Regions from separate parts of the Thermaerobacter subterraneus DSM 13965 genome, predicted to be linked through region 2. Evidence: riboswitches for the same ligand, from Rfam matches in the RefSeq annotation. Region 2 holds a riboswitch; the other holds the start of a gene.
The links. Region 2 has a riboswitch for S-adenosylmethionine ahead of metE (5-methyltetrahydropteroyltriglutamate--homocysteine S-methyltransferase). Riboswitches for the same ligand answer to the same signal wherever they lie in the genome.

Region 1 (3,216 bases), 950 kb from region 2:
CCAAGAGGACCCCCGCCTCCCAGCGCTGGTAGCCCATGCGGAAGGCCAGGTCGCCCAGCCCGCCCCCGCCCACGGCCCCCGCCACCGCCGAGAACTCGATGAGCCCGACGGTGGCGATGGTGATCCCCAGGACCACGGCGGGCAGGGCCTCGGGCAGCAGCACCTTGCGCACCACCTGCCACGGGCTGGCGCCCATGGCCACGGCGGCATCCACGGTGCCGCGGTCGACCTCCCGCAGGGCCGTCTCCACCACCCGCGCCACCAGCGGGGTGGCGGCGACCGCCATGGGCGGCACGGCCGCCGCCGTCCCCAGGGACGTGCCGACCAGCAGGCGGGTGAAGGGGGCCAGGGCGATCAGCAGGATGATGAAGGGCACCGACCGCCCGGTGTTGACGACGAACGCCAGCACCGCCCGCAGGGGCGGAAAGGCGGCGATGTGCCCCCGGTCCATCACCACCAGCAGGGTGCCAATGGGCACCCCGGCCAGGGTGGCGAAGAGGATCGCCAGGCCCACCATGTACAGGGTCTGGCCCGTGGCCGTCACGATGTCAGGTCCGAACTCGCGCAGGGCGCTGAAAAGCTCTGCCGCCATCCGCCGTCACCTCCCTCCGGCCAGGGGGCGAGCCGCCTGCGGGGCAAGGGGGCCGGCCCCGGGTGCCGGCGCCGCGCCGGCACCGCTCCGCCCGGGTGCGCCGGGCGAGGCCGAGGCAAGGGGCGCCCAGCGGGCGGCTGCAGCCCCCGCGGCCGCCGCCGGGGCCGCCCGCCGGTCCGCCAGGGCCGGATCGGCAACGGCCTGTGGGCCCGCCTCGGGGCCGGGTTCGTCCCCGGTCCCGAGTGCTGGGGCCGGTAGGTCTCCGGCCGGACCGCCGGCACCGGCGGCGGCCAGCAGCCGCCGGGTGGCCGCCGCCTGCGGGTTCCGGAAGACCTGTTCCACGGGTCCGGCTTCCACCACTCGCCCGGCGTCCATCACGGCCACCCGCTGGCAGGCGGCCTCCACCAGCTCCAGCTGGTGGGTGATCAGCAGCACGGTGATGCCCAGTTCCCGGTGAACCCGCTGCAGCAGCTCCAGCACCGCGCGGCTGGTGGCCGCATCCAGCGCGGAGGTGGGTTCATCACACAAGAGGAGTTCCGGTTGCGTCGCCAGGGCCCGGGCGATGGCCACCCGCTGCTTCTGGCCCCCGCTCAGCTGGGAGGGGTAGGCTCCCGCCTTGTCGGCCAGCCCCACCCAGTCCAGCAGCTCCGCCACCCGGCGCCGGATCTGCTCCCGCGGCACCCCGGCGATCTCCAGGGGCAGCGCCACGTTGCCGGCGGCGGTGCGGGACCACAGCAGGTGAAAGTGCTGGAAGACCAGGCCGATCCGCCGCCGTTGCTGCCGCAGGGCCCGGCCGCGCAGCCCGGTCAGCTCGACGCCGCCCAGGCGGATGGAGCCCGCCGTGGGCCGCTCCAGCAGGGTGATGCACTTGACCAGGGTGCTCTTGCCGGCCCCCGAGGCGCCGACGACGCCGAAGAACTCGCCCCGGCCCACCTCCAGGCTGGCGCCGTCCAGGGCCGTGGTCACGCCGCGGCGGCCGCGGTAGACCTTGACCAGGTTGCGGACCTCCAGCATCGCTTCCGTCACTGCGCTCACCCCCGTGGCCCCACCCCGCACCGGGTGAAGGGCAACAAAAAACCATCCTTCCTGAGAGACGCAGAAAGGATGGCCCAAGGGTGCCATCCCTTCTTATCTCTCAGAACGGCGTCCCGGCACCAGGACGCGGTTCTGCGGGAGTTGGCACCACCCGCCGGCGTTGAACCCCGGGGAACCCGCCCGGCCGCCGTGCCGGGCCGGAGCGGGCGGGGCCGCGCCGCCGCGCGGAGGTTGCCGTGGCTTCATCGGGCCCGTCCCTCCGCCACTCTGGATAAGAAGAGATGTTGCGGATTCGGTTGTTGAAGGTCCCGCGCCGAACGTCCTGCGGGTACTGCGGTACAGCGGCCGGCTCAGCCGTACGACGCCGATTATGCGACCCCTGCCCCGGCCTGTCAACAGGTCAGGCCATCTCCGTCCCCGTCCCGGGTTGGGCGCGCCAGGCGGGGGCGTAGAGCTGGTGGGGGTTCAGGCTGCGGCTCCGCCCCACCAGCCGGGCCGCCATCCGGGCCCGGTGGCCGAAGGCCTGGCAGAACCAGCGGAAGTACAGCAGCTCCTCCTTGCTGCCCAGCTCCAGCCCCGGCCACGGCTCCCGGCCCGCCGCCAGCTCCCGGTCGCTGACGGCGGCTCCGGCGAAGCGCTCCAGGGTGGGGCCCACGCCCGTGCCCATGGCGAACTTGGCCTTCTCCCGCTGGACCACCGCCGCGGGGAGGAACCGGCGGGCCGCCTGCCGCAGGATCCACTTCTCGGTCCCGGTGCGGTCGTGGATCTTCCAGCGCGGCGGGATCCGCCAGGCCAGGTCGACCAGGGTCACCGAGAGGAAGGGAACCCGCCCTTCCAGGCCGTGGGCCATGGTCATGCGGTCGACCCGCTGCAGGTTGGTGTTGTGCAGCGCCAGGGTGATCTCCCGCAGCTCGTCCTGCAGCCGCGCCCGGATCTCCGGCCGCTTGAGGTACTGGTAGCCGCCGAAGAGCTCGTCCGCTCCCTCGCCGGAGAGCACCACCTTGACATACCGGCGCGCCAGTCGCGACACCAGGTAGGTGGGCACCGCGCTGCGCACCAGGGCAGGGTCGAAGGACTCCAGGCGCCGGATCACGGTGGGCAGCAGGGCCAGCAGTTCCTGGCGGGTGAAGACGTACTCGTGGTGGAACGTCCCCAGGTGGGCCGCCACCAGCCGGGCCCGCTCCAGGTCCTCGCTGCCCTCCATGCCCACGGCGAAGGAATGGACCGGCTCTCCGGTTTCCGCCCGCGCTTCCGCCACCAGGGCGGCGATCAGGCTGCTGTCCAGGCCGCCGCTGAGGAACACCCCCACGGGGACGTCGGCCACCAGGCGCCGCCGCACCGCCTGCCGCAGCCGGGCGATGAGTTCCTCCACCGCCGCTTCGGGGCTCTCCAGGTCGTACCGTACCGGGGGCAGCTCGTAGTACCGGACGAACCCGTCCCGTTCCGTCCAGTAGTGCCCGGGGGGAAACTCGTCGATGGTCTCCACGTGGGGCAGCAGGGCCCCCATCTCCGAAGCGAAGAGGAGCGCCCCATCCCGGTCCCTGCCCACATAGAGGGGTTTGATCCCCAGGGGGTCGCGGGCCAAAAAG
Region 2 (3,216 bases):
CGCTCCCGCAGGTGGCGGCAGAGGGTGAAGCCGTCGGTATCGGGCAGCATGACGTCCAGGATGATCACCTGGGGCCGGCGCTCCTCCAGGCGGCGCAGGGCCTCGGCACCGTCCCGGGCCAGCACCGGTGCCATGCCGTTGCGCTGCAGGTTGTACGCCACCAGTTCCAGCAGGGACTCCTCGTCGTCCACCACCAGCACGGTGGGACCGGCCGGTGCCGGCCCGTCCGGACCGGGGCCGGGCCGGGCGGCGGGGGCTGCCGGCGCCAGGGCGGAGGGCTTGCCGCCGGCGGAAGCCGGCGCCGGGCGGGCGGTTGGGGTGGAGGCGGCCGCCGGCGCCGGTGGCCCGGCGGGAAGGCGTCGGGCCGGGGGCCGGGCCTGGCCCGCATCGAGGGCCGGGCCCGCCGGCTCGCCGCGGCCGCGTTCGTCCCGCAAGAACACCGTCACCGGGCCTCCCCGGCGTCCCCGGCGGCCAGCAGGGCCCCGTGGGCCTCCATCTCCGCCAGGGCGCGCTCCCCGTCCCCCGGGGTCACGTCGACGGCCCGCACGGCCGGAACCAGCACCGTGACCCGAAAACCCTCCCGCAGGCCGTCCAGCACCGTGGCCCGCACGCAGTAGTCGGTGGCCAGGCCGCCCACGTACAGGTGCCGGACCCCCTGCTGCCGCAGCCAGCCGGCCAGGGTGACCTCGGGGCGGACCCCGGCCTCACCGGCGGCCAGGGCGCCGTCAAAGCCACTGTAGGCCTCCCGGTCGGGGGCGAACCCCTTGCGGAAGACGGTGCCCCGGACCTGCAGGTCCGGGTGGAAGGCGGCCCCCGGGCTGCCCTGCACGCAGTGGACCGGCCAGGGCCCGCCCTGCTCGCGGAAGCTCACATGGCCGGAGGGATGCCAGTCCTGGGTGAAGACCACGGGCCGGCCCGCCGCGTGGAAGGCGCCGATCCAGCGGTTGAGGACGGGCACCACCTGGTCGCCCTGGGGCACGGCCAGGGCACCGCCGGGACAGAAGTCGTTCTGGACGTCCACCACCACCAGGGCGGCGTCAGGATGCTGGGCGGCTGCCTCGGGGGTCACGGCGCCGGCGGGGGCCGGTGCCGCCCCGCCCCCCGTCGCGGCGCCGCCGGGCTGCAGGCGGTCCATGGCTGGGCTGCCTCCTTGCGCCGTTTTCCCTTCAATTATAGGCTTATAGGCTGCCGCCGGCAGGATGCGGGCCACCTCGGGCCGGCAGTGCCCGGGCCGCAATGGCACGCCGGCGGCCGGCAGGGCCCGCAGCGGGCGACCGCCGGGGATGGCGCGGTTTCACCCCACCCTGGGGTGTGGGGGCAGCAGGACTTTCGTCCCCGGCCCCGAATAGCAGTCCCCAATGCCCGCATCCCGCGCGAGGGTTCCAGCCCGCTGCGGCGCCGGGGCGCCAGGCCGCACCTGGGCAACGGGCCCTGCAAGCCCACCGGGCCCACGCCGGCCGGACGAGACCCGGAGGGCCGCGGACCGCGATGACGCACCGCAGGCCGCGAGGCCATGGGCCCCTTCCTTGGCTGTGGGATGCGGAAACCCGGGGGGCCTTGCAGGCCGCAGCGCCTGCAACCCCGCGGTCGCTGACAAGGGAATGACCGGACAAAGCCCTATCGAGAGTGGCCGAGGGACGGGCCCGATGACGCCACGGCAACCGGCCGCCGGCTCCACCCAGGCGGCACGGTGCCAATTCCCGCGGGAGGCGTTCCCGGGAGATAGGGAAAGGCGAGGAACCTCTCCTTTCCCGGAGGGGTTTTTCATTTTCAGTCCCATCCCACGAAGGAGGCGCGGACCCATGGCCGTGGCAACCAACCTGGGCTTCCCCCGCATCGGGGCCGGCCGGGAGTTGAAACAGGCCCTGGAGGCCTACTGGGACGGCAAGATTTCCGCGGACGCTCTGCTGGCGACGGCGGCGGCCTTGCGGCGGCGGCACTGGGAGCTGCAGCGGGCGGCGGGGATCGACGTGGTGCCCGTGGGGGACTTCTCCCTCTACGACCACGTGCTGGATACCGCCTGCATGGTGGGGGCCGTGCCCGCCCGTTACGGGTGGGCCCCTTCAGCGGAAGCCGGCGCCGCAATCCCCCCGGCTCCTGGTGGCGATGCCGCCGGCGCGGGCCGGGCCACCCCCGCGGCGGGCCAGAGGGCGGAGGCGGGCCCGGGCGCGGCGGCCGCCGCGGCTGCTGGGGAGGTCCCCCTGGACGTCTACTTCGCCATGGCCCGGGGCACCCCCGGCCGGGGCGTCCCCGCCCTGGAGATGACCAAGTGGTTCGACACCAACTACCACTACATCGTGCCCGAGCTGGAACCAGGGCAGGCCTTCCGCCTGGCGTCCCGCAAGGTGGTGGAGGGATTCCGCGAGGCCCGCTCCCTGGGTTTCGAGGCCCGCCCCGTGCTGCTGGGCCCGGTGAGCTTCCTGCTGCTGGCCAAGCTCCGCACTCCGGCCGGGGCGGGCGCCGCCGGCCGGGCCCCCGAGGCGAGCCGCGGCGAGGCCGGGGGTCTGGGCGGCGGGGCGGCCGGTTCCTCCGGCGGGGAAGGGGTCGCCGGGCCGCGCCTTGCCTTGCTGGACGGCCTGCTGCCCGTGTACGGGCAGGTGCTGCGGGAGCTGGCGGCGGCCGGCGCCACCTGGGTCCAGCTGGATGAGCCGTTCCTGGCCCTGGACCTGGACGAACCGGCCCGGGCCGCCTACCGCCGCGCCTACGCCACCTTAGCCCAGGCGGCCCCGGGGCTCCGGCTCTTCCTGGCCACCTACTTCGAGGGGTTGCGGGACAACCTGGAGCTAGCCTTGAGCCTGCCGGTGCAGGCCCTGCACCTGGATCTGGTGCGGGACCCCGGCCAGCTGGAGCAGGTGCTGGCCGCCGGGGTTCCGCCCACCCTGCACCTCTCCCTGGGGGTGGTGGACGGCCGCAACGTCTGGCGGGCGGACCTGGAGGCGGCCCTGGCCCTGCTGGAGCGGGCCCGGGACGCCCTGGGGGCCGGGCGGCTCTTCGTCGCCCCCTCCTGCTCGCTGCTGCACGTGCCCATCGACCTGGACCTGGAGACGGATCTGGATCCGGAGATCAAGGGCTGGCTTGCCTTCGCGAAGCAGAAGCTGGAGGAAGTGGCGGTCCTGACCCGCGCCTTGAACCAGGGCCGGCAGGCCGTGGCCGGCGCCCTCGAGGCCAGCCGGGCGGCGGTGGAGGCCCGGCGCCGCTCGCCCCGGCGCACCCGGC

Region 1: it holds a riboswitch for S-adenosylmethionine, as region 2 does, so the genes downstream of both, THESUDRAFT_RS08010 (methionine ABC transporter ATP-binding protein) here and metE (5-methyltetrahydropteroyltriglutamate--homocysteine S-methyltransferase) in region 2, are expected to answer to the same signal.

What each region holds. Positions count from the first base shown of each region.
Region 1 is NZ_JH976535.1:1,964,062-1,967,277, reverse strand. It holds gene THESUDRAFT_RS08015 (methionine ABC transporter permease) at 1-592, opposite strand, end outside; gene THESUDRAFT_RS08010 (methionine ABC transporter ATP-binding protein) at 599-1,627, opposite strand; SAM riboswitch class I at 1,718-1,905, opposite strand; gene asnB (asparagine synthase B) at 2,028-3,216, opposite strand, start outside.
Region 2 is NZ_JH976535.1:1,011,958-1,015,173, forward strand. It holds gene THESUDRAFT_RS04270 (response regulator transcription factor) at 1-446, opposite strand, end outside; gene pncA (bifunctional nicotinamidase/pyrazinamidase) at 443-1,135, opposite strand; SAM riboswitch class I at 1,615-1,729, shown strand; gene metE (5-methyltetrahydropteroyltriglutamate--homocysteine S-methyltransferase) at 1,803-3,216, shown strand, end outside.